Linked DNA regions of Pedobacter sp. W3I1. Each later gene encodes a partner of the first gene's protein in a complex. Links are inferred from orthologs where the notes say so. Each region holds a gene or a part of one and is shown on either strand. Other genes may lie near its edges.

Region 1 (16,607 bases):
TTACACTTTGTTTAAAAACATCAAGCGGCTCTTCAGCATTGAAATAATTAAAAATGGCAGTATCGTAATGAGAAGAAGTATGGAATGCTTTTTTAGCAAATGCTTTACGCTGTGCTAAAGTAGTTTCACCATTTTGCGCTTCTAATTGGGCTTGTAAAGTAGGGTAGTCGTTTTTCGACGCGATAATCACCACATCGTTGAAGTTTTTGGCAGCGGCACGGATTAAGGAAATACCACCGATATCGATTTTCTCGATAATTTCTTCTGGTGTTCCACCTGCTTTTACGGTTTCTTCAAAAGGATATAAGTCAACGATAACCAGGTCAATTTCAGGAATTTCATATTCAGCAATCTGCTCCTGGTCGCCAGCTAATGCTCTACGATTTAAAATTCCACCAAATACTTTTGGGTGTAAGGTTTTAACACGTCCGCCTAAAATAGATGGATAACCTGTTAAATCTTCAACCGCCGTAACAGGAAGGTTTAAAATCTTTGATGAATTGTTCTGTTCCACCTGTAGAAAATAATTGTACCCCTTGCGCGGCCAACAATTTTACCAATGGCTCCAAACCATCTTTATAATATACTGAGATTAAAGCGTTTTTGATTTTAATGGATTGACTCATTCTACTGAAAATTTTGAGCCGCAAAGGTAGTAAAACAGAGGCATTTATTTAGGTGATGAATCCAATAAAAATGAAATTATCTATATATTTTTATTTGCTGGGTGTTTTTTCTTTTCCAACTGCATTTCTGAGCTTTATTTGTGCCTGTAATACAGGTGTAAACATAGGTGATCAATATATACTTAAATTATTTTAGATGTGCTTCTTCTGATCTATTATTGTTCTGAAAAGCAGTCCACCAATCTTCTAAAACGTCTATTACCGGAAGGAGGGTTTTACCTACACTGGTTAGTTTATACTCTACGCGTGGTGGAGATTCTGCAAAAGCTTCGCGAAGGATAAGGCCATCGCGTTCCATTTCTTTAAGTTGTGTGGTGAGGGTACCCTGGCTTAAGAAATTCATTTCGCGCTTAAGCTCGCCAAACCTTTTGGGGCATTGGGCGGCAATGGCTTTGATGAGCATAATTTTCCATTTACCCCCAATCACCTTAAACACACCTGTCAATGGGGAGTCATTTAAAAATAAATCCTGATTTTCTCCATTTGTAACTCCTTTATACTCATTATTGGTACTGTTTTGCATACTTAGTACGGTTTATAAGACTACTTGATTGCCGTTAAAGCGTTTTCTTACTTTAAATTTTAAATATAAGAAAAGCATGGGTATGAAAAAAAATCAAAGGTGGTTCCTGTTGTTAATAGTGTGTTCGGCTATATTTTTATCTGTACTGGACCTGTTCATTGTAAATGTAGCGCTTCCTGCTATCAAATCAGGGATTAAAGGTACTGATGCTGATATGCAGTTTGTAATCGTGATGTACATTGTGGGGTATGCCTCCTTTCTTGTTACCGGAGGGCGGGCGGGCGAATATTTTGGAAAGAAAAAGATTTTTTTAACCGGAATGTTGGTCTTTACAGCTGCTTCTTTTGTTTGTGGGTTTTCACAATCGGCAATTCAATTAAACATTGCCAGGTTTATTCAGGGAATAAGTGCTGCTTTTATGGTTCCACAAGGAATGGCTTTTATCCCCGATTTATTTCCTGACCCTAAAGAAAGAGTAAAAGTTCTCGGTATATATGGTAGCGTTGCAGGCATTGCTTCTGTTGCTGGCCAATTTTTAGGTGGTTTGCTTCCTGGGCTTGAAATTATTTCACAAAGCTGGCGTTTAATTTTTTTAATAAATGTGCCCATAGGGATAACTGCTGTTGTATTGAGCTTAAAATACCTTAAAGAATCGCCAGTAAAAATTGCTGAGAAATTTGATTTTACCGGAGGCTTGCTACTCATGTTAACCTTAACCACATTTATTTATCCGCTTATTCAGGGGAGGGAATTGAACTGGCCGATATGGAGCATTTTGATGCTGGTACTATCGGTAGTTTTGCTTCTTGTCTTTATTTATGATCAGCGGTTAAGCAAAAGGTTGGGAAGGAATTCTTTGCTCGATACCAGGGTGTTTAAGAATTTTGATTTCAGAATCGGACTTTTAATTTCTCTGTTTTATTACTTCGTTCAAGATTCTTACTTTTTGATCAACACCGTTTATTTACAAAATGGGATGGGCATTAGTTCCATTCATACCGGAATCTATTTTGTTTGTCAGGGGATCGGTTATGTGCTTGCATCTATGTTTTTTGCAAGCCGGGTAACCCGTTACGGTAAATATGTATCGCTATGCGGATCAGTTATTATGATTATGGCGCTCGTTTTTCATCTGGTTATATTCGATTCACGTGATGCCGCTCAAGGACAAATACCAATTGTATTGTTTGTTTATGGAATTGGCTGTGGTACAATCTTGCCTTCTTTAATGACTATATCTTTAAAAAGTATTCCCGAAAATATGTTAGGGGCCTCATCAGGTATTTATTTAACATTGCAACAGGTCTCAGTGGCTATAGGGGTTGCAGTAATTGGGGGCGTTTTCTTTCAACGCCTGGGTAATCCACCAATATTAACATCGTTTCCGCTTGCTTACCGATGGGCAACATTACTAAATATAGGCTTTCTTATTATCGTAAGTGCATTATTGATTTTGATACCAAAAAGAAATAAACCACCGGTTTAATTAGAATCATGTTAGTGTCTTATTAAAGGTTATTTTTTTATCTTTTTAACAATGGTTTCTACAATACGTGGGTAATGCTGGTGTTCGAGCTGCTGACCTTTAAACTTTACCATTTCCAGGTTGTCGTTTTTGTCGATTCTATAGCGGGCCTGATAAATATACTCGCCTTCATCGTAGTTTTCGTTAACATAATGAATCGTTATTCCACCTTCAGTTTCGCCGGCGGCCATAACAGCATTATGTACATGATCTCCGTACATGCCCTTACCGCCAAATTTAGGAAGGATTGCCGGATGGATATTTACAATTCTACCAGGGTAAGCGTGGATCAGGTTTTGGGGAATTAGCCAAAGAAAACCAGCCAGTACAATAAAATCGATTTCAAGATTTTTGAGCAGGTCTATTACTTCATCTGTTTTATAGAACTCGTTTTTGTCGAATATATGAGTGGGGATTTCGAAATTATCAGCTCTTTGTAGCACATAGGCGTCTGCATTATTGGTTAATACCAAAGAAATTTCTATCTCGTTACTCCGTTTAAAATGCTCCATCAGCTTTTGGGCATTAGAGCCAGAACCTGATGCAAAGATGGCTATTCGTTTTTTCACTCAAAATCGTTTTGTCCAAAAATAGTATTTTTAAGCCTGTTTTCTTAATGGAAAAGAATTTTTATTCAATTATGTTAAAGTATTATTAATGAATAATTTTAACGTATTTTTGCAGTCCGGAAATAGGGTTCAATTTTAATGAAAAAAAAGTTGAAAGTGTTTTGTAATTTAAAAACATTAATCCTATATTTGCAACCCGAATTATAGGAAACGAATAAGAAAAATAAAAGGCTAAATAGAAATGGCAAATCATAAATCTTCATTAAAAAGAATTAGAGCAAACGCAACAAAACGTTTACGTAACAGATATCAGGCAAAAACTACACGTACCTTTATTAAAAGATTACGTGCTGCAGAAGATAAAAAATCTGCATCTGATTTATTGCCTAAAGTAATCTCTATGTTAGATCGTTTAGCTAAAAAGAGTATTATCCACAAAAACAAAGCGGCTAATAACAAATCAAAATTAACGAAATTCGTTAACGGTTTAAAATAAGCCAATTTTTTTACGATATTAGTAAGGCATCCTAATCAAAAGTTAGGATGCCTTTTTTTGTCTAAAAAAATGGAAAATTACGAACAAAAACTAGGGATAAAGTTATGGGCTGAAGAAGATCGCCCGCGTGAAAAACTTTTATTACATGGCCGAAGACATTTAACAGATGCCGAACTGATTGCTATTTTAATTGGCTCGGGAAGTAAAAATGAAACCGCTGTAGATTTAAGTAAAAGGGTTTTATCTTTTTACGATAACAATTTAACAAAACTGGGGAAAGCCTCCATTCTGGATCTTTCGAGGTTTAGAGGTATTGGAGAAGCCAAAGCATTAACCATTATTGCCGCTTTAGAACTTGGTTTACGGCGAAAGGAAACCGCAGAGGAGGCCATTACACACATTACCACTTCTAACGATGTTTATAAATATTTACATCAAACTTTCGCTAATCTCAATCACGAAGAGTTCTGGATAGTACTTCTAAACAGGTCTAACCGGGTGATAGGTAAATTTTTGATCAGTAAAGGGGGGCAGGCAGGTACAGTAGCCGATCCGAAAATTATTTTTAAAACAGCTTTAGAAAACAATGCGGCAAATATTGTATTAGCGCACAACCATCCTTCAGGAAATTTAAAGCCCAGCGAGAGCGACGATAAATTAACCCGGAATATGGTTGCTTCAGGGAATTTGCTGAGTCTGTATGTGGTTGATCACCTGATTTTCGCTAATAACCGTTACTATAGTTATCGGGATGAAGATTTAATTTAAAGATATTAGATTGTTAAAGTACAATTAACGTTAAATTAGTATAATAGCGGCTTAAAATTAAGTGTTACTTGCCAGCCGGCATTAATTTATGGTGTAATTATATTTATGAATACTTTAAAAATCATCCCTGTTTTTCTTTTATTAACGATTGTGGCTTTCGCTCAGAAAAAAGCTGTTCCAATTAATATCATTACCTATAACATCCGCTTAAATGTAGCATCAGATGGTGTTAATGCCTGGCCAAACCGAAAAGAGAATGTAAAAGCATTGGTGAAATTTCACGATGCTAATATTCTTTGTGTACAGGAAGCCTTACCTGAACAATTCGATGCCCTGCTCGAAAATTCTAATTTCGATGTGGTGGGTGTTGGTCGTGAAGATGGAAAGAGAAAAGGAGAATTTTCAGCTGTTTATTTCGATAAAGACCGATTTACTAAAAAAGATGGAGGAACGTTTTGGCTATCAGAAACGCCTGATGTTCCGTCAAAAGGATGGGACGCTGCACTTAACCGGGTATGCAGCTGGGTTAAATTGTACGATAAGCTGAATAAAAAAGAATTTATCGTTTTTAATACCCACTACGATCATATTGGAGTGAAAGCGAGAATTGAATCAGCCAAATTATTGAAACAAAAAATACAGCAGATAGCACCTGATTTGCCGGTTGTTTTTACAGGCGACTTAAATGTAACGCCCGAAACTGAAGCTATTGCTACAATCAAATCTTTTCTTATCGATGCGAAAGATATTTCTATAGAGCCTCCATATGGCCCCACAGGTACTTTTAATGCCTTTGATTTTAACAGTGACCTGAAAAACAGGATCGACTATATTTTTGTAAACAAAGGATTTAAGGTACAGAAATTCGCTGTATTAACCGATAGTAAGGATAAAAGGTATTACTCGGATCATTTACCTGTTTTTTGCAGACTTTGGTTTTAATACATGTTGTTAAAATCTTTGTTTCCCTTTCAATTCGAGCTTTTTGGTGAGCAATACCATTATCACTATATTTTCGAAACCCTGGCATTTATAATTGGTGTGAGGTTATATTATTATAATAAAAAGGGGATTGTAGATCCGATATCTGACGAAAACAGGTTGTGGATTATGTTGGGTGCCATGCTTGGAGCTTTAATCGGTTCGCGTGTAATTGCTGTGCTCGAAACGCCCGAGGTTATCCACCATCTTAGTTTTTCAGTTCTTTATCAAAGTAAAACCATTGTTGGCGGTTTGCTTGGCGGTTTGTTCGGTGTCGAATTAATAAAAAAGATAATAGGCGTTCATATTGCCTCCGGAGACATTTATGTTATCCCGATTTTGGTGGCGCTGATTATAGGCCGTATTGGTTGCTTTTCGATGGGGATCGATGAGCCAACTTATGGCGTTCCTACCCGCTTTTTTATGGGTATGGATCTGGGAGATGGTATACCGCGGCATCCCATCATGCTCTACGAAATGATTTATCTCACGCTTTTGATTTTTCTTTTTAATCGCTTAAAACATAAGGAGCTAATTAACGGAGATCAGTTTAAGTTATTCATGGTGCTGTATTTCTTCTTCCGTTTTTTGATAGAATTTATAAAACCTTACCATTCATTATTTTTAAACTTAAGCAGTATTCATTGGTCTGCATTGTTTATTTTTATGTATTATTATAAATTCATCATCAGAATTTCGAAACAGATTTTACCTCAACAGTAAACATTATGGCCAATACCAGAGATTATATATACTACGATTATACCAAAAGTCTTTGCCCCGAATGTTTACAGCTTTGCGATGCGAAAATTGTTTTTCAGGATGCTAAAGTGTTTATGCTGAAAAATTGCAGAACACATGGCGATAGCAAAGTAATGATTGCTGATGATGTAGAATATTATAAACAGATCAGGAATTACAATAAACAATCGGAAATGCCACTTAAGTTTAATACCAAAGTGCATTACGGTTGCCCTTATGATTGCGGTTTGTGTACTGATCATGAACAGCATTCGTGTTTAACAGTAATAGAGGTTACCGATCGTTGCAACCTGGCCTGTCCAACCTGTTATGCCATGTCGTCGCCAAGTTATGGCAGACATAGAACTTTGGAAGAAATAGAGCGGATGATGGATGTTGTAGTGGCAAACGAGGGTGAGCCCGATGTGGTTCAGCTCTCAGGCGGAGAACCAACGGTACACCCCGATTTTTTTAAGATTTTAGATCTCGCCAAAACCAAACCCATTAAACACTTAATGGTGAACACCAACGGCATCAGGATTGCCAAGGATATTAATTTTGTAGAGAAACTGGCAAGTTATATGCCCGATTTTGAAATCTACCTGCAGTTTGATAGTTTCAGTGCAGAGGTTTTAACTAAATTACGGGGTGAAGACCTTACGGAAGTAAGGAGAAAAGCCATCGATCATTTAAATCAGTTTAATGTATCTACCACATTAGTCGTTACCTTGCAAAATGGATTAAACGATCATGAAATTGGCGATATCTTGGATTATGCGCTTAAGCAGAAATGTGTTCGTGGCGTTACTTTCCAGCCTACTCAGGTTGCCGGAAGAAATGATGATTATAATGATCAACAGGGAAGAATCACTTTAACCGAGGTACGTAGAAAAATTTATGAGCAATATCCAACTTTTACCCCACAAGATTTAATCCCTGTGCCATGCAATCCCGATGCATTGTGTATGGCTTATGCATTAAAAATCGGCGATGAGGTGATCCCGATGACACACTTAATCAATCCCGAAGATTTGCTCAACAATTCAAAAAATACGATTGTTTTTGAACACGATGAAAAATTGAAAGAACACATGCTCAACTTGTTTAGTACAGGTGTTTCGGTAGATTGTGCCGAAGATACCTTTGGCGAATTGATGTGTTGCCTGCCCAGGGTAAAATCAGATAGTTTAAGTTATGATAATTTATTTCGGATCATCATCATGAATTTTATGGATCCCCTGGATTTTGATGTACGTGCAGTTAAAAAATCATGTGTACACATTGTGAGCGATAAATACAAAATGGTACCTTTCGAAACCATGAATATTTTTTATCGTGACAACAAAATAGATCTGATCAGAGAAAAATTAAATATGAACTAACATGGGAGGTTTATTCGGATTATTCATTATTTATTGCCTTACTGCGGTTGTACTATTTGTTGTTGGGATTATTCAGATTATCATTAAATCATCAAGAAACGAACCCGTAAAACCTGGGCTAAAATTGCTTATTATTTCAGTAATTATGGTGGTAATCGGTTTTGGTGCTTGTGCAGTATTGCTCGCCAACAGTTAATCTCAAACTTAATTCATGGAAGTTTTTATTATATATTGGGTAATTGTCGTATTGTTGTTTGTAATTGGCATCATTCAGATCATCGTAAAAGCAGCTAAAGATCAACCCGTTAAACCCGGGCTTAAATTGGTTATTGCCTCCGTTATTATGCTGGTAATAGGAGCAGGGGCATGTGCAGTAATTCTATCTAATCTAAATATTGGACATTAGTCATTTTTATTGCTAAGATAGCGGGTTTAACTTTCTCCTTTGACCTTTAAATAATATCTTTGCGTTTTATAAAAATAGAGTATCAGCCGGGATTTGTCTTGATACCTGATGCTCAAACTTGATACTCCAAAATGAAAATATCATATAACTGGTTAAAACAATTTGTACAGATTGATAAAACACCTCAGGAACTTTCGTTAATCCTTACCAATGTTGGTTTGGAAGTAGAAAGTGTAGAAAAAGTGCAGCCTGTTGTAGGCGGTTTAGAGGGATTAGTTATTGGCGAAGTATTAACTTGTGTACAGCATCCCAATGCCGATCGTTTACGCATTACTACGGTAAATGTTGGCGGTAAAGAAAACCTTCAGATTGTTTGTGGTGCTCCAAATGTAGGCGCTGGTCAAAAAGTGGTAGTGGCTACAGTGGGCACAACGGTATATCCTTTAGAGGGTGAGCCTTTTAAAATAAAAGAATCAAAAATAAGGGGAGAACTTTCTCAGGGCATGATCTGTGCCGAAGATGAAATTGGTTTAGGTAAATCTCATGATGGGATTATGATCCTTGCCGAAGATACCGAAATTGGGATTCGGGCAAAAGATCATTTCAAAATGGATGATGATTTTGTTTTTGAAATCGGGTTAACACCAAACCGTGCTGATGCAGCTTCACATTTAGGTGTGGCGAGAGATTTGGCCGCTTATTTCAGAAGCGAGTATGAAATGCCTGATCTTTCAGCTTTTAAAACAGATAATGAAAACCTGGTTATTCCGGTAGAAGTAGAAGATTTAACAGCTTGCCCACGTTACAGCAGCCTTACGCTTTCTGGTGTTACCGTAAAAGAATCGCCAGAGTGGTTAAAAGATAAATTAAAGGTAATTGGTTTACGTCCGATCAATAATGTAGTTGATATTACCAATTATGTGCTTCATGGCTTAGGACAACCTTTGCATGCTTTCGATGCCGATAAAATTACCGGTGGAAAAGTAATCGTAAAAAAAGTTGCCGAAGGAACACCATTTGTAACGCTTGATGATGTAGAACGTAAGTTGAGTGCAGATGACTTAATGATCTGCAATGCCGATGCACCAATGTGTATTGCAGGCGTTTTTGGTGGAAAATCTTCTGGAGTGGATGCCAATACTAAAAATATTTTCTTAGAAAGTGCTTATTTCAATTCAGTTTCTGTTCGTAAAACTTCAAAAAGACACGGATTAAAAACGGATGCATCTTTCCGTTATGAGCGTGGTACCGATCCGGAGATTACGGTTACGGCTTTAAAATACGCGGCTTTATTGATTAAAGAGCTGGCTGGAGGAGAAATTTCTTCATCAGTTTCTGACATTTATCCAAGCCATATCAAACCGTTCGAGTTTGAAGTAAGTTATACTAACATCAATAAATTAATTGGTGCAAATATTCCATCAGCAGAAATTAAACATATTATTACAGCTTTGGGGATTTCTGCAACCAATACGGCTGATGATACTTTAGCTTTAAGAGTACCATCGTTTAAAGTTGATGTGACCCGCGAATGCGACATTACAGAAGAAGTATTGCGTATTTATGGTTATAACAATATCGAAATCCCATCTAAGGTAAATGCATCGCTTTCTTATAGCATCAAGCCTGAAAAAGAAAATACGCATAACGTAATTGCAGATATGCTTACCTCGAATGGTTATGCAGAAATTATGTGCAACTCGTTAACTAAATCGGCTTATTCGAAAAATTTAGACGAAGCCGTATTTATTTTAAATCCGTTAAGCAGTGATTTAAATGTAATGCGTCAAAATTTATTGATGCCGGCTTTAGAAAGCGTAGCCTACAACCAAAATCGTAAAAATGCTGATGTTAAATTTTACGAATTCGGTAAAACCTATCATTTGATCAATGAGCAGTATGTAGAACGCTCAAGGTTGTTATTATTAGTTGCTGGGGCTAAACAGAGCGAACAATGGAACCACAATGCTAAACCGGTTACTTTCTATAATTTAAAATCGGCGGTTGATGCGATTATGTTGCGTTTAGGCATTACAAGTTATCAATCTGATGCTTTAAATGATGAAAACTTTGCTTACGGAATTAAATATTTCCGTGGGGATAAAACCCTGGTCAGTTTCGGTGCCGTATCAAAAGCCGACCGTAAAGTGGCCGATGTAAATGCAGGCGTTTTTTATGCCGATTTTGATTGGGCTGCCTTGTTAGATATTGTAAGAAAAAATAAAATCGTGAACAAGGAGGTTTCGAAGTATCCCCAAGTGCGCAGAGATTTATCTTTATTGATCGATCAGGCTGTAACTTTCGATACCTTGAAAGGTATTGCTTTTAAAACCGATAAAAAGCTGATCAAGGAGGTTGGTGTATTCGATGTATACGTTGGCGATAAATTACCAGAAGGGAAAAAATCGTACGCTTTGAATTTCATTTTGCAGGATGAGGAACAAACCTTAACCGATAAACAGATCGAAAATACAATGCAGAAACTAATCGCGAATTTAACCGCACAAGCTGGTGCAGAAATTAGGAAATAAAATATAAATTCGTATTTTTAGAAATAAATTCATGACTTCTGTTGCAGATCAATTAGATAAAGTATTACAAAAAACGGCTCAGGTATTGGAGTTATGTAATGCCCTACAGGAAGAAAATGATTTATTAAAGCTTGAAAATCAATCGTTAAAAGTAGCACTCGATACGGCGAAGGGCAAAAATGTAGAACTTGATGAAAAATTAAGGGTTACAAAATTGGCTAAAAGTATAGAGGGAACAAGTGAAAAATCGCTTGATATTAAACAAAAAATTAACGATTTTGTGCGGGAGATTGATAAGAGTATTGCATTATTAAAAAAATAATGATGCAAAGAAATCAGAAACTAAGCTAAACAAATGGGAGAAATCTCGATTAAAATAACCATTTCCGACCGTATTTATCCGCTAAAGGTGAATATGGAAGAGGAAGAAATTGTGAGACGGGCAGCAAAAATGATCAACGAACGCATAAAAGATTATCAGGATAATTATGCGGTTAGAGATAAGCAGGATCTTCTTTCTATGGCTGTGTTGCACTATGCAACAGCGGTATTAAGAACAGAAAACAAAGTACAAAGCCAGGATACTGCTGTTGCCGATAAAGTTGAAGAATTGGATGTTTTACTGAGTAATTTCTTTTCAAAATAAGGTTCGTTCTTTCAAAGCTTGCGTCACTCTGAACTTGTTTCAGAGCCTGTTTAATAAGATCCTGAAATAAATCAGTAATTATTGGGTCAGGATGACAAAGGCTTTAAATATATTAGCACAAAAATATAGCCGCAGCTAGTTTTTGAGTTTCAAATTTTATAAAACTTAACACTTCAATATCTATAGGGTTAAGAGGGCGTATTTCATCTGCTATGGCACCTGAAAATGGCTTAAACCCTAATTATGCTTAGTTGAGGTTTAAAATGTATGAGACTTTAAAAATTAGTTGCGGTTTTTTTTTACTTAAAAAACAAAATGGAAATAGTTGAAATATTAGGATACGTATTTGCCGTAATAGCGGGTATAGCTATCGGAGTAGTGGTAGGAAGATTCCTCCTGCGTAACTTGCTTAAACAGCAGGAAGTTGCTGCACAGAACAAAGTGAAGAAGATTTTAAAAGATGCAGAAAACAATGCAGAAATTTTAAAAAAGAATAAACTTTTAGAAGCAAAAGAGAAGTTTTTGCAAATGAAAGCTGAGCACGAACAAGAAGTGACTGCGAAGAACAACAACATTAACCAACGCGAAAATACCATGAAGCAAAAGGAGCAATCGGTAAACCAGCGCATGGAAAATTTTAATAAAAAAGAACAAGAACTCGATAAGCAAAAAAGTGTTTTAGAAAAGCAGACCGAAATTGCGATTAAAAAGCAAGAAGAGGTTGAGGTGCTGAAAAACCAACACTTAACGCAATTGGAAACCATTGCAGGTTTATCAGCCGAAGAGGCTAAAAACCAGTTGGTAGAAAACTTAAAAGAAGTTGCGCGTACACAGGCAATGATCCAGATTAAGGATATTGTTGATGAAGCTAAACTGACGGCAAGTAAAGAGGCTAAAAAGGTGGTGATCCAAACCATTCAGCGTACAGCTACCGAAGCGGCTATCGAAAATTCTGTGTCTATTTTTCATATAGAAAGTGATGAGATTAAAGGTCGCGTTATTGGCAGAGAGGGTAGAAATATCCGTGCTTTAGAAGCCGCAACCGGTATCGAGATTATTGTGGATGATACACCAGAGGCCATTATTTTATCAGGTTTCGATCCGGTAAGAAGAGAAATAGCCCGTTTGGCTTTACATCGTTTGGTAACAGATGGTCGTATCCACCCGGCTCGTATTGAAGAAATTGTAGCGAAAACCAAAAAACAGATCGAAGATGAGATTGTAGAAATTGGTGAGCGTACCGTAATCGATTTAGGTATTCATGGTTTACACCCTGAGTTAATCCGTATGGTTGGCCGTATGCGCTACCGTTCATCTTACGGACAAAACCTGTTACATCACTCGCGTGAGGTAGCTAATTTCTGTGCTACCATGGCTGCAGAACTAGGCTTAAATGCTAAAATGGCTAAACGTGCAGGTTTATTACATGATATAGGTAAAGTGCCTGATGATAATCCTGAATTGCCACACGCAATTTTAGGGATGCAATTGGCCGAAAAATATAAAGAGCATCCTGAAATTTGTAATGCTATTGGAGCCCACCACGATGAAATTGAGATGACTTCGATGATCTCTCCAATTATTCAGGCTTGTGATGCGATTTCTGGCGCCCGTCCAGGTGCAAGGCGAGAGGTGGTAGAAAGTTATATTAAACGCCTTAAAGATTTAGAAGAACTGGCCTTATCTTACCCAGGCGTTGAAAAAACGTTTGCCATTCAGGCTGGTAGAGAATTACGCGTAATTGTAGAAAGCGAACGCATTACTGATGCGCAGGCAGAACTTTTGGCTGCCGATATTTCGACCCGTATTCAAACTGAAATGACTTATCCCGGACAGATTAAAGTTACCGTAATTAGAGAAACCCGCTCTGTAGCATTTGCGAAATAGATTAAATCGTCATCCTGAACTTGTTTCAGGATCTTAGTAATAGAAAAGATGCTGAAATAAATTCAGCATGACGAATGGTTTAATAAACAAAATATTAAGCGATGGATATTCCATCGCTTTTTTTTATTTTTACATAATGAGCAAGCAAACCATCACAATCGAACCCAAACGACCAGTAGATGTACTTTTTGATAAGTATGCCGAAAGTCATCAAAATCCAACAAACAAGCTGGTGCACTGGATCTGTGTTCCATTAATTGTATTCAGTTTATTGGGTTTGATCTGGCAGATCCCTTTTCCACATATTGGTTTTTTGGGCAGCTATAACGGTTTCTTTAACTGGGCATCATTTCTATTGGCCTTTAGCTTATATTATTACTTTACACTTTCGCCAGTATTGTTTTTTTTGATGATATGGGTGGTTGGTCTAATGAGTTACATTATTGTAAAAATTGAGCAGGCGGTGGGTTTAGGCAGCGGAACGGCTTATGCTATTTATGCAGTAATATTTGTAGCTGCCTGGATTGGTCAGTTCATTGGTCATAAAATTGAAGGCAAAAAACCCTCATTTCTGGATGATGTTAAGTTCCTGTTAATAGGTCCGATCTGGTTATTGCACTTCATTTGTAAGAAAGTGGGTATTCGTTACTGATTCGAAAAGTGCTTAACGTTTAGTTAACCTTAAGGTAAAGTAATATTAATTAACACCTAACTTGTAGTTAACACTGCGGTAATACTTTTGCCCTTATCAAATAAAGGCAAATTGGATTTACTAAACTCTTTTAAAAGAGCGGCACTTACTGTGTTCGCTTTAACGATCAGCATACTTGCGTATGCACAAACAGGAAAAATTTCTGGAACAGTTACCGATAAAAAAACGGGTGAGACCTTAATTGGAGTAACGGTTAAAATTAAAGGTACAACTAAAGGTACTTCTACAGGTGCTGATGGTAAATATACTATTGCTGCATTGCAAGATGGTAAATTTATTATCGAAGCATCGTATGTAGGTTATGCTACAAAGGAAGTGCCATCTGTTGAAGTAAATGGTGGAGGTACAACTACCTTAAACCTGGCGCTTGATGAATCAAATTCTCAAAAATTAGCTGATGTACAGGTAAAAGGTCAGTCCAGTAGAGAAACTGAAACAGCACTTTTATCGCTTCAAAAAAATGCAATAGAAATTAAACAAGGTATCGGAATCCAGGAACTATCTAGAAAAGGTGTAAGTGATGTTGAAGAAGGATTGACAAAAATTACCGGTATTACTAAAGTAGACGGTAGAGGTTTATTTGTAAGAGGTTTAGAAGACAGGTATAATAACTTATTAATAAACGGTTTAGCAGTACCTTCTAACAATCCGTTTAAAAAAATTATCCCCTTAGATCTTTTTCCAACAGATATTGTAAGTGTTTTAGAAACTTACAAAACTTTTAACTCAGGCTTATATGGCGATTTTGCTGGTGGAACTTTTAACATTGTAACCGCTAAGGGCGAAAAAGCAGTAACCAAAATTAATATCGGTACCAGCTTTCTTTCAAACAGTAGCTTTAAGAAATTCTTAAGACCTGAGGGTGAGACTTCAATCGGTGATTACTTCGGCTTTGCAGGAAGTGACCGTAAACTACCTAAGGTTTTTGGGAAGAAACCATCATCTTATACCATGACTGGAAACGAAGCCAATTCGCAATTCGGATCGGGTTTCGATGTTGAAGAGGGAAATGCGCCTTTGAATACAAATATTGGTATACTACATACACGAAAAATCAGATTTGAAAACAACCGCTATTTCCAGTATCTGGTTTCTGTAAATACAGATAATAATTTTCAAATCAGAGAGGGAGTAGATCGTTTCTTTAATACCGCACAAGGTATTTACGACAACAACTTATATACCACTAAATATAGGTTTTCTACCAATTCATCGGTATTAGGTGCAATTAATTATGGTACCAACAGGTTAAACCTTAATTTAAATGCCTTTTATTTAAAAGGAACAGAAACCATGATTCAGGATCAACTGGGTTATACCAATAGCCAGGCTACAGTTACTAACTCATTTATCCGTTTAAACCAGTTGCAAAAAACCGATTTCTTTACCGGTCAGGTGTTCGCGAATTATAAAATAACGGAAGACGACAGACATAGCATAAGGGCAGGAGCTTCTTATTCAAAAACAGGTTATGAGCTTCCTGATAGAAAATCGTTTAAAGGAGTACAGCTAGATGCGAATACCACATCAATTAGTTATACTGGCAACAGTATTTCAAGACAGTATATGGATTTTAACGGCGATTTCTTCGGATCTGGTTTACTGGAATACAACTTGAAGTTTGGAAACGGCGATAAAGAAAAAGCCAATAAATTTACTGTAGGTTACAATGGCTCTTTCAATAAAATAGAATCTAATTTCAGGTTTTTAGTTTCGCAAAACCTCGCCTCTAATAGTGCTACTTTTAATACTAATCAGCCTGATGCTACGTTGGCCGACCAGATTGCCAATGGTGGCTTTACTTATAACGAAGGTACAGGTGCAACCTACCTTGCCCGCATGCAAGAAAGTGTTAACGCTGGTTATGCCGATTTATCGCTGGTTATAGGCGATAAAATTAACATCAATGGTGGGTTAAGGGTAGAGCAATCGCAACGGGTTACAAGATTCAGAAACCAGGGAACTTATGATGATCCTTTTTTAAGGGTCACAAAAAACAAAACAGATGTTTTACCAGCTTTAAACTTTAAATATTCGGTTAGCGAGAAAACCAACTTAAGGCTATCACTTTCAAAAACCTTGACCAAACCGGTTATTATGGAAGCTTTCCCATTAGAATTCGTAAACCCGGATGCGACTATCGAAAATGGTAATCCGAACGTGATTAATAGCCAGAATTACAATTTAGATGTGAAATATGAATTTTTCCCTTCTAATACCGAAATGTTTGCCATAACCGGCTTTGCCAAATATTTAAAAAATCCTATTGAGCGTTTGTTTACACCAACAGCGGGTAGCGGTGGTTTAGCCATTACCTATGATAACTCTAAAAAAGCAGTTTTATATGGTGCTGAATTAGAATTTTTATTGCAACTCTCAAGGTTCAGCGAATCGCTTTCTAATTTCTCAGTTGGTTTCAATACCTCGTTGATGTATACCCAAACTACTATTGATAAGGTAAAAAATAGTGCTGAAACTGCCGCAATTGGTAACGAGAATACCCGCAAGTTGCAGGGCGCTTCACCATGGTTAATCAATGCCGATATCAAACACGAAAGTAATTTTGGTAAAAACTGGAAAAGCACCATCACATTAGCCTATAATATTTATGGCGAACGTATTTATGCGGTAGGTACCAATGGCTTAGATAACTACTACGAGAAACCATTTGGAAAATTGGATCTGATCTGGAGCAACAAGATTTCGAGCAAGTGGGATTTAAAGTTTGGCGTAGAGAATATCTTAAACCCAACT
Region 2 (16,509 bases), 3.4 Mb from region 1 along the record:
ACAATAAAGAAAAGACTTACAGCAATGTAGGTCTTTTTTGTTTTAAAGCGCTCTATCATTTCCGTACTTTTGTGCTATGCTTACCCAACGTCAGTTGTTTTTACAACACAATGCACAAACTTCTCCTGAGCCACTTATGCTCGAATTTGTAAGGGCAAAAGGAATTTACATTTACGATGCCCAAAACAAAAAACACATTGATCTTATTGCCGGTATCGGTGTAAGTAATGTGGGCCATTGTCATCCGGCTGTGGTTAAGGCTATCCAAGAGCAGGCAGAAACTTATATGCACCTGATGGTTTATGGCGAATATGTGCAAACACCTCAGGTAAATTTTGCCAAAGCCCTTGCCGATATTTTACCCGAAAGTTTAAGCTGTACCTACTTTTTAAACTCAGGGACTGAAGCTGTAGAAGGTGCCATGAAACTGGCCAAACGTTATACAGGCAGAAAAGGATTTATTGCCTGTAAAAACGCTTATCACGGCAGTACACAAGGAGCTGAAAGTTTAATGGAAAGCGATTTCTATTCCTCAGGATATGGGCCATTTTTGCCACACGTAAGTTTTATTGAGCATAATAACGTTCCTGATCTCGAAAAAATCACTACAGAAATTGCTGCTGTTTTTATTGAGCCCATACAAGGTGAAGCCGGAATAAGGGTTGCCAATTTAAACTATATGCAAGCTTTGCGAGCAAAATGCACAGAAACAGGAACTTTATTAATTTTCGACGAAATACAATCCGGCTTTGGCCGCAGCGGTAAAATGTTTGCTTTCGAGCATTACAATGTTGTACCTGATGTGCTACTCCTGGCGAAAGGAATTGGCGGTGGAATGCCAATTGGGGCTTTTATCAGTTCATTGGAAATTATGTCGGTATTATCGCATACGCCAATTTTGGGTCACATGACTACTTTTGGTGGTCATCCGGTTTGTTGTGCTGCCGGGTTGGCTACTTTACGTACCTTGGTTGATGATCACATTGTGGATGAAGTAGAAGAAAAAGGGCAATTGTTTAAACAGCTCCTTCAACATCCTGCCATTAAAGAAATTAGGGGAAAAGGATTGATGCTTGCTCTCGAGTTTGAGAATTTCGAGATCAATAAAAAAATCATAGATGCCTGTATCTTAGACGGTGTATTGTCAGACTGGTTTTTACACTGCAGCAATTCTATGCGCATTGCCCCTCCTTTAATTATTACCAAAGAAGAAATTGAAGAAGCTTGCACAATCATTCTTAAAAATGTAAATTCAGTTTTCGGTTCGCAGTAAGCAGTTTTCGGTTTATAAACAATTGAACAATAAAACAATTTAGCAATATAAAATGAACGTACTCATAGTTGAAGATGAAAAAAGCCTGGCGCTTGAAATGGATGAATTCTTGAGCAAAGAAGGATTTATTGTAGAGCACGCCTGGAAAAAATCTTCTGCAGAAGAAAAGATATTTGTAAACAATTACGATTTCATTTTATTAGATCTGGGCTTACCCGATGGCGATGGTTTCGATATTTTGAAAGAGTTGAAATCTATGAAAGACCGGGATGACGCCGTAATCATTTTAACAGCCCGTAGTGCTGTCGACGACCGGATTAAAGGTCTTGATGAAGGTGCAGACGATTATTTGCCAAAACCATTTTCGCTAAACGAACTTTTAGCGCGTATGCACGCCATTACCCGTAGAAAACATAAGTTAGAAAAAAACGAGGTAAACATTCACAACTTCTTGCTCAATATCCAGAACAGAACTGTTTCTTTTGGTGATGAAAGATTAAATCTTACCAAAAAGGAATTCGAAATATTTAACTATTTGGTGCTGAACAAAAACCGTGTGGTATCGAGAATGAGTTTAACTGAGCACGTTTGGGGCGATATTTTAGAAGTAAATTCTGATTCCAACTTTGTTGATGTTCATGTTAAAAACCTGCGAAAAAAACTTGCAGCGGTTAACCCCACCGATTGGTTTGAAACCGTAAGGAGTATTGGCTATAGGATTAATTGCTAGAGTCGGGAAGTCAGAAGTCCGAGGTCAGAAGTTAAGCGCCAATCTACCAATGAACCAATGAACGATTAAACAAAATGAAGTTACAGGTTAAGTTTTCTTTATACAATGCAGTAACCAAAATCGCCATCATATTGGTGTTGGGTGCTATCATTTTATTCTCACTAGACAGACTTGCCTACAACCAGCTTGATAACCGTTTAATCAAAAAGAAGAACAAAATCATCGAAAATTTAAATGATGATGAGATCGACAGCCTTTTAAATAAAGAACAATCATTTACCGACTACAATATATTAAAGGAAGAATTTATTGTATTAACGGATATACCCGATAATCAAAAAGATTCTACGGCGAAGGTATTTACCGAGAAAAGAGAGATTGAGGGGGATATTGAAGTATATCGCATCTTAAACTATAAATTCTCTTATCATACAAATTGGTACAACCTGGAGATTGGAGAAACGATGACAGCACTCCAATCGATTAAAAATTCAATCCGTTTCTATATGCTGATTGTACTCGTTGCGGCACTGCTCATTACCCTTGTAGCTGATTATACCTTCTCTAATTTCTTACTCAAGCCCTTTTATCGCATTATCGATAAAAAAATCAACCTGGTTGATGATCCTTCCCATTACAATTACCAGAATATACCCACCAGTACCAGTGATTTTAAAATCCTGGATAACAGCATAAATTCTCTAATGCGTAAAATAAATACGCTTTTCGCTTTAGAAAAGCAGTTTATTGCCAACGTTTCGCATGAGTTACTTACCCCGATTTCAATTTTAAGTACACGTTTCGAAAATATGCTCAACACACCAGATATTCCTGTAGAGCACGAAAATAAGATATACGCATCACTAAAAACCCTGAACCGGTTAAAGGTGATTATCAACAGTTTGTTACTCATTTCGAAGGTTGAGAACAATCAGTACCTAAAAACAGAAGAAATTAGCCTTAAACGCGAAATAGATGATATATATGAAGATCTGGAAGATCGAATAGCGGATAAAAACATCAGTTATAGCGCACATCTTTCAAAGGATTTTCATTTCACCGGAAATAAAGCACTGATCCATACCCTTTTAATCAACATCATCAATAATGCAATAAAGTACAATGTTGTGGGCGGTTCCATTGCCATAACCGATAAAACCGAAGCGGAAAAATATGTCCTTACCATCAGCGATACCGGATCAGGCATGAGTGCGGCACTGGTAGAAAATGCATTCGATCGTTTTAAAAGGGGAAATACCGAAGAAAATGGCTTTGGTTTGGGGTTGGCCATTGTGCAAAGTATTGCCCGATTCCATAAAATAGATGTTGATATTAAATCTGAAGAACACAAAGGAACCAGTATTTTCTTATTCTTTTCAAAATGAGATTCCGCTGATAACGCTATCAACAAGACCCTGATCCATGTGAAGATCGGGAAAGGGTGACGTTTTTTTTGGCAGGGGCTTTGCTTAATAATAAAAAACCAACCCGATAAAAACATATTCCAATGAGAAACATTATCCCAATACTAGGAGCAGCCACTTTATTTATGGCATCTTGCCAGGGCGGCACGGCAAAAAAAACACAGGCCAAAATAGATTCTACCATAGTAACCAATGCAGCGGCAACACCCGATTCGATTCAGTGTTACCATTACATTAAAAACCGCGATACCGCTACCCTATCGCTAAAAACATCAGATAATAAGGTAACAGGTACATTGGGCTATAATTTATATGAAAAAGATAAAAATGCGGGCACTATAGCCGGAGTTGTTAAAGGCGACACCATAATTGCGAACTATACTTTTCAGTCTGAAGGCAAAACATCTGTTAGGAAAGTGGCTTTTTTGAAAAAGGGCGATCAGCAAACAGAAGGATTTAGTGATGTGCAGGAAGTAAATGGGGAAAGTAAGTTCAAAGATCTGAGCACATTAAAGTTTAATGGATCAATGATCTTTAGTAAAATTGATTGTAAATAAATTCCAAAGAGCCGTCATTCCCAGAGGTCAGTTTTTTATCAAAAAACAAAGGAGTTGGGTGACAGGTAAGATAAATCGTCATTTCGACCGCGGCGGAGAGATCTTTTAACATAGTCCAAAGATCTCTCCACTCCGCATTTGCTTCGGTCGAGATGACGCTAATCTTAGAATCTGTCATTGGTAAATGATTGGGAATCTTAGGCTTTAAGATTCCCGCGTACGCGAGAATGACGATTTTTCTATAGTTTGAGCTTTACTTAGTTACTGCTTCTTTCGCTGCTTTTGTCCACTCTTCGCTGAGCTTAAGCACGTAATCAGAATATTTTTGTATTTCGTCGGGTTTTAATTTACTCGCCCAACCCATTGCCTGATTTGACCAGGCGGTATATTTATCGCTTATGGCCTTAATTTCAGTTGCATTTTTACTTTTTACTGCTGCAATATATTCGTCTTTTAATTTACTATACTCAGCAAGACCCTTATTTACTTCTTCACTTGAGAAAGTCGGAACCTCTGTTTTAACGGTTTCAGTTGTTTTTGTAGTCACTTTTGTAACGGTGTCTCCATTAGCAGAAATTTCGCTTGAGTCTTTGGTCGTTTCCGTTTTTTTAGTACTATCGCACGATATTAATGTAGAAGCCAGCAGGCCTACTGCGGCTATTGATAAGATGGTGTTTTTCATAATTGATCTGGTTTTTAGCCGAAAGAAGACTAATATTGTGCCAAATCGTTAAAACCCCGATTAATCCGTAAATCATTTTGCCTATAAATCTTCAAACCGTTCCCAAAACCCATCAACAGGTAATTTGGCGAATATATTTACAGGTTCTTTTTTTACCGGATGTATAAATTGTAAGCGACGGGCATGTAGGCAAATACTTCCTTTTCTGCTTCCTCGCGGATAACCGTATTTATTATCACCCATAATCGGGCACCCCATTGATGAGAGCTGAACCCTAATCTGATGCGAACGTCCGGTTAATGGATCTACCTCCAAAAGATAATAATCGCCAACCTTAGCTTTTACTTTGTAAGAAAGCTCCGCACGCTGACTGCCGGTAACTTCTGTATTATAATAAGAAACTACATTTTTCTGTGGGTTTTTAACTAACCAGTGGATCAAAGTAGCTGACTCTTTTTCTGGTTTGTTTTTCACCACTGCCCAATAGGTTTTCTTTACTTCCCTGTTTTTAAAAACAGCATTCATCCGTTCTAAAGCCTTACTGGTTTTAGCAAACAAAATTACACCACTCACCGGCCGGTCTAAACGATGCACTACCCCTAAAAAAGCGCCATTGGGTTTATTGTACTTCTTAGCAATATACTTTTTAACCTGTTCATCCAAAGGCTCATCGCCAGTTTCATCCACCTGCACAATATCACCCGCCCTTTTATTAATGGCGATTAAATGATTATCTTCAAAAAGGATGTCGTTATCGGTAATGGGCATCGGTTAGTTCATTGGTTCATTCGTCATTAGTACATTTGATAAAGCAAATCGTCTATTACGAATAGTTTATTGGTTAATCGGTTAACTCTTTAATTGTTGGACAGTTATCTGTGAATTAAAAACTCCAAACTCATAACGCCCAACTCCAAACTTAGTATTGTTCTTTCTCGTTCGGGAAATCGTTCGCTTTGACGTCACGGATGTACGATTGTGCTGCGCCTAAAATTTCATCGTAAAGATTTATATACTGGCGCAAAAAACGAGGTTTAAATCCTTTTGTTAAACCAATCATATCATTTACCACCAAAACCTGTCCATCGCAGTTTTGCCCTGCACCAATACCAATAGTTGGGATATGCAGACTTTCTGTAACTTCTTTGCCTAGTGCAGCGGGAATTTTCTCTAATACGATTGCAAAGCAACCGGCAGCCTGTAAAGCCAAAACATCTGTTTTTAACTTATTTGCCTCTTCTTCTTCCTTAGCGCGAACAGTATAGGTTCCGAATTTATAAATAGACTGTGGTGTTAAGCCCAAGTGTCCCATCACAGGGATTCCCGCAGTGATGATCCGTTGAACAGATTCGATAATTTCTTCCCCACCTTCCAATTTAACGCCATGAGCTCCCGATTCTTTCATAATCCTTATCGCCGAATTTAAAGCTTCCTTCGAATTTCCCTGATAAGAGCCGAAAGGTAAATCAACGACAACAAAAGCACGCTTAACTGCTCTAATTACAGATGCCGCATGGTAAATCATCTGATCTAGCGTTATAGGCAAAGTCGTTTCATGACCCGCCATTACATTCGAAGCAGAATCGCCAACAAGTAAAACATCTAATCCTGCATCATCTAGTATGGTTGCCATCGAATAATCATAGGCCGTTAACATCGATATTTTTTCACCACGTTGTTTCATTTCCTGTAAAATGTGTGTGGTGACGCGTTTGATTTCTTTATGTACCGACATAGGATTTGTTTTGTGTTGTCAAAAGTATTGTTTTTTCTTTAAAAAGGTATAAGGTTTGAGGCATAAGGTTTAGGGTTGAGCAACCTTATGCCCTACACCCCAAACCTTTTACCTTATTTCACTTTTCTCTTTACATTCCCAATCTAAAGCTCTATCTTTGTACCCCGAAATGGAAGGGATATATTCATCTTTTTTTGCACCCTGCAAAAACGGCTCTAATGCCGAAAGCCATTCTTTTTTCAACTCTTTTTTAAATCAAAATCCATATTGTAATTACCATGACTAACTACACCAAGTTACCTGCGATTTTATTACTGGCCGATGGCACAGTTTTTTACGGCAAAGCGGCCGGAAAAATTGGCACTACTACTGGCGAAATTTGTTTTAATACCGGGATGACAGGTTACCAGGAAATTTTTACTGACCCAAGTTATTTTGGACAGATAATGGTTACCACCAATGCACATATTGGTAATTACGGTATCCACAAAGATGAAATCGAATCAGGTTCGATCAAAATCGCCGGTTTAGTCTGCAAAAACTACAACATTGTTTATAGCCGTAAAGAAGCGACAGAATCTATTCAGGATTATTTCCAGAATGATAACCTGGTTGCCATTTCTGATATCGATACACGTGCATTGGTTCGCCACATCAGAGATAAAGGCGCAATGAATGCGATTATTTCTTCTGAAATTACGGATTTAGAAGAGTTAAAACAAAAATTAGCTGAAGTACCTTCAATGGAAGGTTTAGAGCTTTCTTCTAAAGTAAGTACAACCGAACCATATTTTTACGGTAACCCTGAAGCAAGCTTAAAAGTTGCAGCTTTAGATTTAGGTATTAAGAAAAACATTTTGCGCAGTTTCGAAAACCGCGATATCTACGTTCAGGTTTTCCCTGCCAAAACCACCTTTGCTGAAATGGAAAAATTTAGTCCTGATGGTTATTTCATATCTAACGGCCCTGGCGATCCATCGGTTATGCCTTATGCTGTAGAAACCATCAAAGAAATTTTAGCGGTAAATAAACCTATGTTCGGGATTTGTTTAGGCCACCAGTTATTGGCTGAAGCTAATGGCATCGGAACAATGAAAATGTTTAACGGTCACCGTGGGTTAAACCATCCGGTTAAAAATATTATTAAAAACCATTGCGAGGTTACTTCTCAAAACCACGGTTTTGGTGTAATTCCTGATGAGGTTAGAAACTCTGATAAAGTGGAGATTACACACTTAAACTTAAACGATAAATCAATCGAAGGTATTCGTGTTAAAGGTAAAAAGGCATTTTCAGTGCAATATCACCCAGAGTCTTCTCCAGGTCCACACGATTCACGTTATTTATTCGATGATTTTGTTGAAGTAATGAAAGGTGAATTAACCTGGTAAAACAGCATTATTTCTGTAAAGCATTAAACACTGCTCATATTTATTGGCAGTGTTTTTTTATTTAAGTTAGGAGATGTTCAAAAACCTTTTTCTTGCATTTATTGCTATTGCGATAGTCTTGTTTAGTTCTTGCATCTCTAGATTGTCGAGGCCGGCAATTTCAGGCACCATACTAGATTATGAGAACAAGCCTATTGCAGGCTGTAAAGTGGGCGAAACTATTACTGATGCAAATGGTAAATTTTATCTCAAAGAAATCCGGTACAATAAATTTTTCATCACCGAAATTTTCATGATGGAAGCCCCACCGCTCCATTTTTCTGAAAAAATTAAAAAAAATGGTTATTTAAGCTACAATATAGAAGGCCACAACCCATTTGGCGGCGGACAGAGAAAAGGTGCATCGGTTAGTATTGATACCGTCTATCTAAAAAAGGTAAACGAGGTACTTAAAATTGAAGATTACATTTATACTAAATGGAAATTTGCCGCGAATAAAAATTTAGATACGCTATACGGAACCAATGCCAATTTTAGACTTCAAAATGCAGTAACCAACAACAGCAGGTTTATAGAAAAAATGCAATATGGATTAATCTATAAATTTAATACAACAAAGAAACCAGATAGCGCATGGAGTGCCGAGTCTTATGATTTAAAAACCACTTATTCCGTATCACTTAACCTTAACGGCACTTACACAGGAAAAAAGGTACGTGAATACCAAAATCCCTGGAAACACAGGATGGAATATGATCGAACTTATAGAGAATCGTACGTTATTCCGGGCGATAGTTTGAATACAAAAGGAACATTTAGCTTTTTAAAAGATAAAATTATTTTTTACAGCGCTTATAACAATACCAAAAACACCTATAAAATAGATTCGATAGATCGGGATGTAATTATTTTAACGCGAAAAAACGCCAATTAATAATTTTACCTACCACAAACATCATTTTACCGACATTTTCTGCTTCCCGGGTTAAAATTCATTTTCTATTCATTTAAAGCTCCTTACATTCGCAATATGGAAACAAAGAAAGCCATTATCAGCGTTAAAAACCTGGTAAAAAAGTATGATGATTTCGTGGCCGTTCAAGGTCTGAGTTTTGAAGTTTATGAAAATGAAATTTTTGGTTTGCTTGGTCCAAACGGAGCAGGAAAAACCACTACACTCGAAATAATAGAAACCTTAAGGGATAAAACATCAGGCGAAATTATTGTTGATGGTTTTTCTGTCGACAAACAACCGCAGGAGATTAAACAAATTATTGGCGTACAACTACAGGCAGCCGGTTATTATCCAAATCTTAATCTGATTGAACTGATCGAACTTTTTGCTGGCTTGTACGGCGCCAACATTAAACCGATGGAAATGCTGGAGAAAGTAAACCTTCAGGATAAAGCCAAGGCAAAATATAAAGCACTTTCTGGAGGCCAAAAGCAGCGTTTTTCCATCGCAACAACACTAATCAATCAACCAAAAATTATATTCCTTGATGAACCCACTACAGGGCTGGATCCGCAGGCAAGACGGAACTTGTGGGATTTGATTACCGAAATCCGTAATGCAGGAACAACGGTTGTAATTACTACACACTACATGGATGAGGCCGAACAGCTTTGTGATCGTGTTGCCTTTGTAGAGCGTGGTCAGATTATCGCTTTAGATACTCCGGATAATTTAATCGATAAATTAGTAAGCAGCGGTTTTGAGCGTAAAAAGGAAGTTAAAAAAGCCAACCTGGAAGATGTTTTCATTAACCTGACGGGCCAGGAGTGGCGAGAATAATTCACCCCCTAGCCCCCTGAAGGGGAACTTAAAACCTAGTACCTAATACATTTTTAAAAACAAAATCTAGCTGAACTAATATGCAAAAAGATATACACGAAAGAAATTCAAACTCCCCTTCAGGGGCTGGGGGCTATAATAACCTTAAAGCAACACTAGCCCTTGCCAAAGCGAGTTTCCGGTCGATTATGCGGAGCCCTTCGGCGGTGGTATTTACCCTTGCTTTTCCTTTGATATTTATTTTAGTCTTCGGATTTTTAGGCGGCGGTGGCACCCATATCGATGTTGGTGTTACACCAGGATCAGACGTTAACAACCCAGTAATGGGTATGCTGGGAAAAACAGGAATGATCCGCCTGGTAAAAGATAAATCAAAAGCTGAGTTTGATAAGCTACTGGAAAAAGGGAATGTTGATGCCATGATTGATGTACACAGGAAGGTAAATTCTACTGCTTATTCGGTTAATGTTGTTTACACCTCCGCATCGAGAGATAAAGGCGGGATTTTAAAATCAGTTTTAAATAATATTTTTTACGATAAAACCTTAAAGCCCACTGTAGCAGAAATAAAAGAAAGCACCGTTACAGGTCGCGAATATAAAACGATTGATTTTATCCTTCCAGGCCAATTGGGCTTTTCGCTATTAAGCACAGGTGTTTTCGGAACAGCATTCGTATTTTTAAGTCTTCGCCAAACCCTGGTAATTAAACGCTTTTTTGCAACACCCGTAAGGCGTTCGAGCATTGTGATTGGCGAAGGGATCGCCCGTATTGGCTTTGCCTTAATTGGCGCATTATTTATCATTTTAATTGGCCATTTCTTTTTTGGCTTTACCCTTGTACATGGCGCACTCACGGTCGTCAATATGCTTATACTGGCCACACTTGGTGTTATTGTGTTTATGGGCTTTGGCTTTATTATTTCGGGCATTGCCAAAAGTGAAAGTATGGTACCTCCAATATCAAACATAATTACCCTGCCACAGTTTTTATTATCGGGAACATTCTTTTCTATTGAGGCTTTCCCAGGTTGGTTACAGCCGATTAGCAGAGCCTTACCACTCACTTATTTAAACGATGCCATGCGCAAAGTAGCTTTTGAAGGGTTAGGTTTGTGGGACGTTAAATTCCAGATTATGATCCTATTACTTTGGGGCATTGGTATTTATGCCGTTGCGGTAAAAGTATTTAAATGGGAATAAGCACTCTTAAAAGCATTTTGAAATGATAACGTACGTGTTATCATTTTTTTTTGGATAAAAATCTTTAATATCGGATAAGTAAATTTTCAAATCCAACCGATAATTATTATATTTGGGTATGTGGGAATTCGATTTAAGCGATTTAGAAGAACTACTACCTCAAATAGATAGGTTGTACGAAAAAAAGGCTAGGCTGGAAACCTCAAGGCCATTGCCTAATAGCGCGCTACACCGTATCAAAGAAGATCTCACCTTAGAATGGACTTACAATTCCAATAGCATAGAAGGGAACACCTTAAGCCTGAAAGAAACCCAGATGGTTTTACAGGAGGGTATGACCGTTAAAGGCAAATCGTTACGAGAACATTTTGAAGCTTATAACCACGAAAAAGCTATTGATTACCTCTATACCTTAGTCAATAAGAATTATAGCTTAAGAAGCATTGATATCCTATCGCTTCATGGCTTAGTGCTCAGAAGTATAGAAGATGACTACGCAGGCCGTTTAAGAAACGGCGGTGTGCGCATTGTGGGTGCGAATTTTACACCACCGAATGCCAGCAAGGTTTCTGATTTATTAGATCAATTAAATCACTTTTGTTAATGATAATCCTTTGGGATTAAATGATATTGTATTGTCTACTATTTTCCATCATAAACTCGTTTGGATCCATCCTTTTTTTGATGGGAATGGTCGTACTGTAAGGCTTGCCATGAATTTACTACTCATGCGAAATGGCTTCCCTCCTGCTATTATCCTCAAAAACGACAGAAAGAAATACTACGAGGCACTTAATCAAGCCAATAAGGGTAATTACCATAAGCTTTGTTTGTTAATGATGCAGGCCCTGGAACGTTCGTTAAACATCTATATAAATGCATTGCCAGGAAACACCTACGGAGATTACGAACTAATATCGCATATTGTTTCTGAGCCTGATGTTCCTTATGGCCAAGAATATGTGAGCCTATTGGCCAGGCAGGGCAAAATAGATGCCTATAAAGAGGGCAGAGATTGGCTCACTACAAAATCTGCGGTACAAAGCTATATCAAAACACGTAAAAGAAAACGTTAACTTTTTTTAACTTTTCGGTGGATGATATTGGTGTAATTTTACCGAAAAATATTTAATGAAAAGTTTGATCATCTTTTGTAGTATTTTACTTGTTACCAATACTTCAAAAGCACAGTTTAAATTCTTAGCCAATAACAGCTCTAACCAGTACAAGGCCAAAATTTTTGTCGATAAATGTGAGGGTAATGCTTGTAGCGGAAAAGCCACTATTATTATTTATGATAAGGCCACAGACAGAGAAGTAGACACCTTCCACTCTGAAGATTTCGATTTTGGCTTAACTGAATCTCAAAATGCTAAACTTGGATGGCTGGAACTCGGCAAATATCAAACACCTTTAATTTTTGGCGATTTTAATTTTGACGGCTTTGAAGATCTTGCCATCAGAAACGGCAATAATGGCGCATATGCCAGCCCATCATACGAGGTTTATTTAGCATCAAAAGAAAACAAATTTCTACTGAGCAGGGAACTTACCAAAATGGCCAGCGAAAACCTGGGCATGTTTGATATTGATAAAAAGACAAGGCAAATTGCTATTCATCAAAAAGATGGATGTTGTTTTGATAAAACCATTAACTATAAATTTGACGCTAAAAACGTACTATACGAAGACTCATCCGTAATTGAAGATTCGAGCATCGCCGATAACGTTACGGTGATTACTCAAAAACTTGTTGATGGAAAAATAAAAAGAACCGTACAAAAATTTAAGGTGAAAGATTATTATAATCAATAAATCAGCTAATTTATTAATTTAATGATCTGTTTTCAGCTATTTCACCAACGCGATCGTCATACTGAATTTAGTTCAGTATCTATTATGCAAATAGACCCTGAAATGAATTCAGGGTGACGCCAGTAAGTAAATTTAAAGCGCTGCTTTTACCAGGAATGGCAGTATTTCTTTCTGGAAACTTACAAAGTTCTTACGAACGTCAGAATCACTAACAGAAGTAAATGCAAAAGAAAACACAATACTTTTACTCGCTTTTAGCAAAAAGGCCAGTCCTTCTCTTCTTGCAGGGTTATTTTTAAAGTTATCCAATTGCAGGTATGCGGCCAATAATAAGGCTTCAAGCTGATCTGATAAATGTTTTAAAAATTCCTGTGAGTTTGCATTTTCGCGAACAAAATCCCAACCGATAAACTCGTTACAGGCCGTGAAAGATAAACGACTGGTTTTCATTACCAAGGCTTTTAAATGTTCTTCTTCTGATGCGTAGCTTAATTTATTATGCAGGATTTCGTGAAGATTCTGATCCAGGTAATCCATCAGGATACTATCCAGCACCTGCTCCTTACTCTCAAAATATTTGTAAATAGTTGCTTTAGCTATACGTGCCTTTTTAGCAATTTCATTTACACTGGTTTTATGGTAACCGTATTTTCTAAATAGTTCTTTGGCAGCCTTTTTTACTGTTTCTTTTATTTTTTCAGCTTCCATTTTAATTGCTTACGTGTATTAGTGTGTTGCCTTGCAAAGAAACATTGTATGCTTTTAAGCTTCTTTCTGCAGGTGCTTTTTGTGGGCTGCCATCAAGCAGTGAAAATTTAGCTCCCGAACAAGGATCGGTTGCCGTTACGCCACTGTCATCGGGTGCTACCTTGCAGATTTTCTCCGGGTTTACGGTACTACAGCGATCGAAGGCGACATATCCTCCAAGTGGCGTTTTTACAATTAATAGTCCACCTACCCCATTATTCGAGACTACCAATACGTTATTTACCGATTTAAGGCTAAATTCGGTTATCGTTACATTATAATTTACAGGCACATCAGGTATGTAACCTTCATCTTTACCGCAACCTGTGGCAATTAGGAGTACAAACAATATGCTGTATAGATATTTCATCATTAGATTAAAGCAGATTTAAATTGCTTTAAGAAACGCGCATCATTCTCAGAGAATAAGCGCAAATCTTTAATTTCATATTTTAGATTGGTAATACGTTCTATTCCCATTCCAAATGCAAAACCACTATATTTTTTCGAATCGATACCGCAATTTTCCAAAACATTGGGATCTACCATACCACAACCTAAAATTTCTACCCAACCACTGTATTTACAGAATTGGCAGCCTGCTCCTTTACAAATGGTACAAGAAATATCCATCTCTGCAGATGGCTCTGTAAAAGGAAAATATGATGGACGGAAACGCACTTTGGTACCTTCTCCGTATAATTCCTGAACGAAATAAAACAAGGTTTGCTTTAAATCGGCAAATGAAACATTTTCGTCAACATACAAACCTTCCACCTGATGAAAAAAGCAGTGTGCGCGGGCAGAAATGGCCTCATTACGATAAACGCGGCCTGGCATAATTGCTCTGAATGGTGGCTGGCCTTGCTCCATCATGCGCACCTGTACTGAAGAAGTATGCGTACGTAAGGCAATATCGCCTTTCTCACCACCTTTTTTGATGAAGAAAGTATCTTGCATATCTCTTGCCGGATGCTCTTCAGGGAAGTTCAGTGCCGAGAAGTTATGCCAATCATCTTCAATTTCAGGACCTTCTGCTACTGTAAAACCAAGTTTAGCAAAAATCTCTACAATTTCTCTACGCACTAAAGCTAAAGGATGGCGTGAACCAATCTCAAAACCTTCGCCTGGTAAAGTTAAATCTTCTTGCAAATTTTCACTTTTCACCTCAGCACTTTCTGTAGATTCTTTTAAGGTGAGGTATTTTGATTCGGCAAGTTGTTTAAACTCATTTAAAACTTTACCTAATGATCTTTTTTCTTCAACAGAAACAGATTTGAATTCATCGAAAATCTCTTTAATGATGCCTTTGCTTCCTAAATATTTGATGCGGAATTGCTCTAATTCGTCTGCTTTTTCAGTTACGAAAGCATTAATTTTATCGGTATATTGTGTTATTTTATCCTGTAACATGGCTTCAAATATACGGCAAATTATCCAATAATTTTAGGGTTGGTGAGTTCAAATAATCTGTTTACAATACCATTATAAAAGAAAATGAACCCATAAACTACAAAAGCCGCTTAAAGCGGCTTTTGTAGTAATCGTAAATCTATAGGTTTTAAATTACACCCAATTCTTTACCTACTTTAGTAAATGCAGCAATCGCTTTATCTAAATGATGTTGCTCATGTCCGGCTGATAACTGTACACGGATTCTCGCTTTGCCCTGTGGTACAACCGGATAAAAGAACCCGATTACATAAATACCCTCTTCTAACATTTTAGCAGCAAATTGTTGTGCAATTTTGGCATCGTACAACATTACCGGAACAATTGGATGAAAACCTGGTTTAATATCAAAACCAGCCTCGGTCATTTTTTCACGGAAATACTTCGTATTATTTTCTAACTTATCTCTTAATGATGTGGTTTCGCTTAACATATCTAATACTGCAATAGATGCACCTGCAATTGCTGGCGCTAAGGTATTAGAGAACAAATAAGGACGTGAACGTTGACGGAGCATATCGACAATTTCTTTTTTACCTGAAGTAAAACCACCAGATGCACCACCTAAAGCTTTACCTAAAGTACCGGTAATGATATCGATACGATCTATTACGTTGAAATGTTCGTGTGTTCCGCGACCATTTTTACCAATAAAACCTGTACAGTGCGATTCATCGATCATAATCAATGCCTCATATTTATCAGCCAGATCTGCAATTTTATCTAATGGAGCAACTGATCCGTCCATAGAGAAAGCACCATCGGTAACAATAATCCTATGTCTGCAATCTTTGGCAGCGATTAATTGTTTTTCCAAATCTTCCATATCTGCATTTTTATACCGGAAACGTTGGGCTTTACACAATCTAACACCATCGATAATTGATGCGTGATTTAACTCATCAGAAATAATAGCGTCTTCGGCATTAAATAATGGTTCAAAAACACCACCGTTTGCATCAAATGCAGCAGCATATAAAATAGTATCTTCAGTGCCTAAAAATTTCGAAATCTTAGCTTCCAGTTCTTTGTGCACATCTTGTGTTCCGCAGATAAAACGCACTGAAGACATTCCATAGCCATGATCGTCGATTGCTTTTTTAGCTGCTTCTATCACTTTTGGATGTGAAGAAAGGCCTAAATAATTATTTGCACAAAAGTTGACTACTTCAGCACCGCCGCTTACTTTAATGTCGGCACCCTGAGGTGTAATGATAATACGTTCGCGTTTAAATAATCCAGCGTTTTCGATTTCTTCAAGTTCTTTTTGAAGAACAGGTTGTAATGTTTTATACATGGCCTTTTTATATGGTTGATTTTAGGCCCAAAGTTATAAAAAAAAGTCTTCTCCGACCTAAAAAGGCAATTTTATCCCTATATTTTGCAGACAAACGTTTGATCGATTAAGTAATCAGTACCAATCTGGTATTATTTTTAAAAATGATCTATCCGGATAATTTTTTTTCGATCTTAACAAACTTTAACACACCCCTATATGTATAGTCTTAAAAGTTATTCGATATTTATAGCTTACTAATCTAACTTATGATAAGAATTTGCGCGCTCCTGTTTTTTTGTGGCCTTACCAATATTATTTCAGCTCAACAAGCTACCATTACAGGTATAGTTAAAGATAATAGCGGACAACCTATTCCTTTTGCATCGGTTTATTTAAAAAATACAACTAATGGAACATCGGCAAATAT

What was found.
Region 2: the proteins of pheT (region 1) and pheS are in contact, whole or in part, in a crystal structure (PDB 6P24), measured with the Escherichia coli proteins. The link is inferred for Pedobacter sp. W3I1 from one-to-one orthologs.

Annotation. Positions count from the first base shown.
Region 1 is NZ_JAUSXN010000001.1:5,083,868-5,100,474, reverse strand. The notes cover bases 7,856-10,908. They hold pheT (phenylalanine--tRNA ligase subunit beta), read left to right. Parts: upstream 7,856-8,208; coding sequence 8,209-10,608; downstream 10,609-10,908. Other genes in these bases: QF042_RS20820 (hypothetical protein), read left to right, coding at 10,640-10,908; QF042_RS20830 (hypothetical protein), read left to right, coding at 7,883-8,077; QF042_RS20835 (hypothetical protein), read left to right, coding at 7,856-7,867. Also shown: QF042_RS20875 (helix-turn-helix domain-containing protein), read right to left, coding at 814-1,209; QF042_RS20870 (MFS transporter), read left to right, coding at 1,292-2,695; QF042_RS20865 (phosphoribosylglycinamide formyltransferase), read right to left, coding at 2,725-3,303; rpsT (30S ribosomal protein S20), read left to right, coding at 3,545-3,799; DNA repair protein RadC, read left to right, coding at 3,869-4,567; QF042_RS20850 (endonuclease/exonuclease/phosphatase family protein), read left to right, coding at 4,673-5,509; QF042_RS20845 (prolipoprotein diacylglyceryl transferase), read left to right, coding at 5,513-6,271; QF042_RS20840 (radical SAM protein), read left to right, coding at 6,277-7,671; more of QF042_RS20835, read left to right, coding at 7,673-7,855; more of QF042_RS20820, read left to right, coding at 10,909-10,930; QF042_RS20815 (cell division protein ZapA), read left to right, coding at 10,964-11,254; rny (ribonuclease Y), read left to right, coding at 11,570-13,141; QF042_RS20805 (DUF962 domain-containing protein), read left to right, coding at 13,278-13,793; QF042_RS20800 (TonB-dependent receptor), read left to right, coding at 13,905-16,607.
Region 2 is NZ_JAUSXN010000001.1:1,735,870-1,752,378, reverse strand. The notes cover bases 12,745-15,699. They hold pheS (phenylalanine--tRNA ligase subunit alpha), read right to left. Parts: upstream 14,765-15,699; coding sequence 13,724-14,764; downstream 12,745-13,723. Other genes in these bases: kbl (glycine C-acetyltransferase), read right to left, coding at 14,913-15,699; QF042_RS07455 (hypothetical protein), read right to left, coding at 13,314-13,724; QF042_RS07460 (TetR/AcrR family transcriptional regulator), read right to left, coding at 12,745-13,312. Also shown: QF042_RS07540 (hypothetical protein), read left to right, coding at 1-7; QF042_RS07535 (aspartate aminotransferase family protein), read left to right, coding at 77-1,273; QF042_RS07530 (response regulator transcription factor), read left to right, coding at 1,326-2,003; QF042_RS07525 (HAMP domain-containing sensor histidine kinase), read left to right, coding at 2,078-3,388; QF042_RS07520 (hypothetical protein), read left to right, coding at 3,511-3,984; QF042_RS07515 (hypothetical protein), read right to left, coding at 4,238-4,666; QF042_RS07510 (RluA family pseudouridine synthase), read right to left, coding at 4,748-5,434; panB (3-methyl-2-oxobutanoate hydroxymethyltransferase), read right to left, coding at 5,586-6,401; QF042_RS07500 (hypothetical protein), read right to left, coding at 6,510-6,644; carA (glutamine-hydrolyzing carbamoyl-phosphate synthase small subunit), read left to right, coding at 6,680-7,792; QF042_RS07490 (hypothetical protein), read left to right, coding at 7,866-8,726; QF042_RS07485 (ABC transporter ATP-binding protein), read left to right, coding at 8,823-9,587; QF042_RS07480 (ABC transporter permease), read left to right, coding at 9,668-10,789; QF042_RS07475 (Fic family protein), read left to right, coding at 10,908-11,393; QF042_RS07470 (Fic family protein), read left to right, coding at 11,425-11,865; QF042_RS07465 (hypothetical protein), read left to right, coding at 11,921-12,604; and 3 more genes.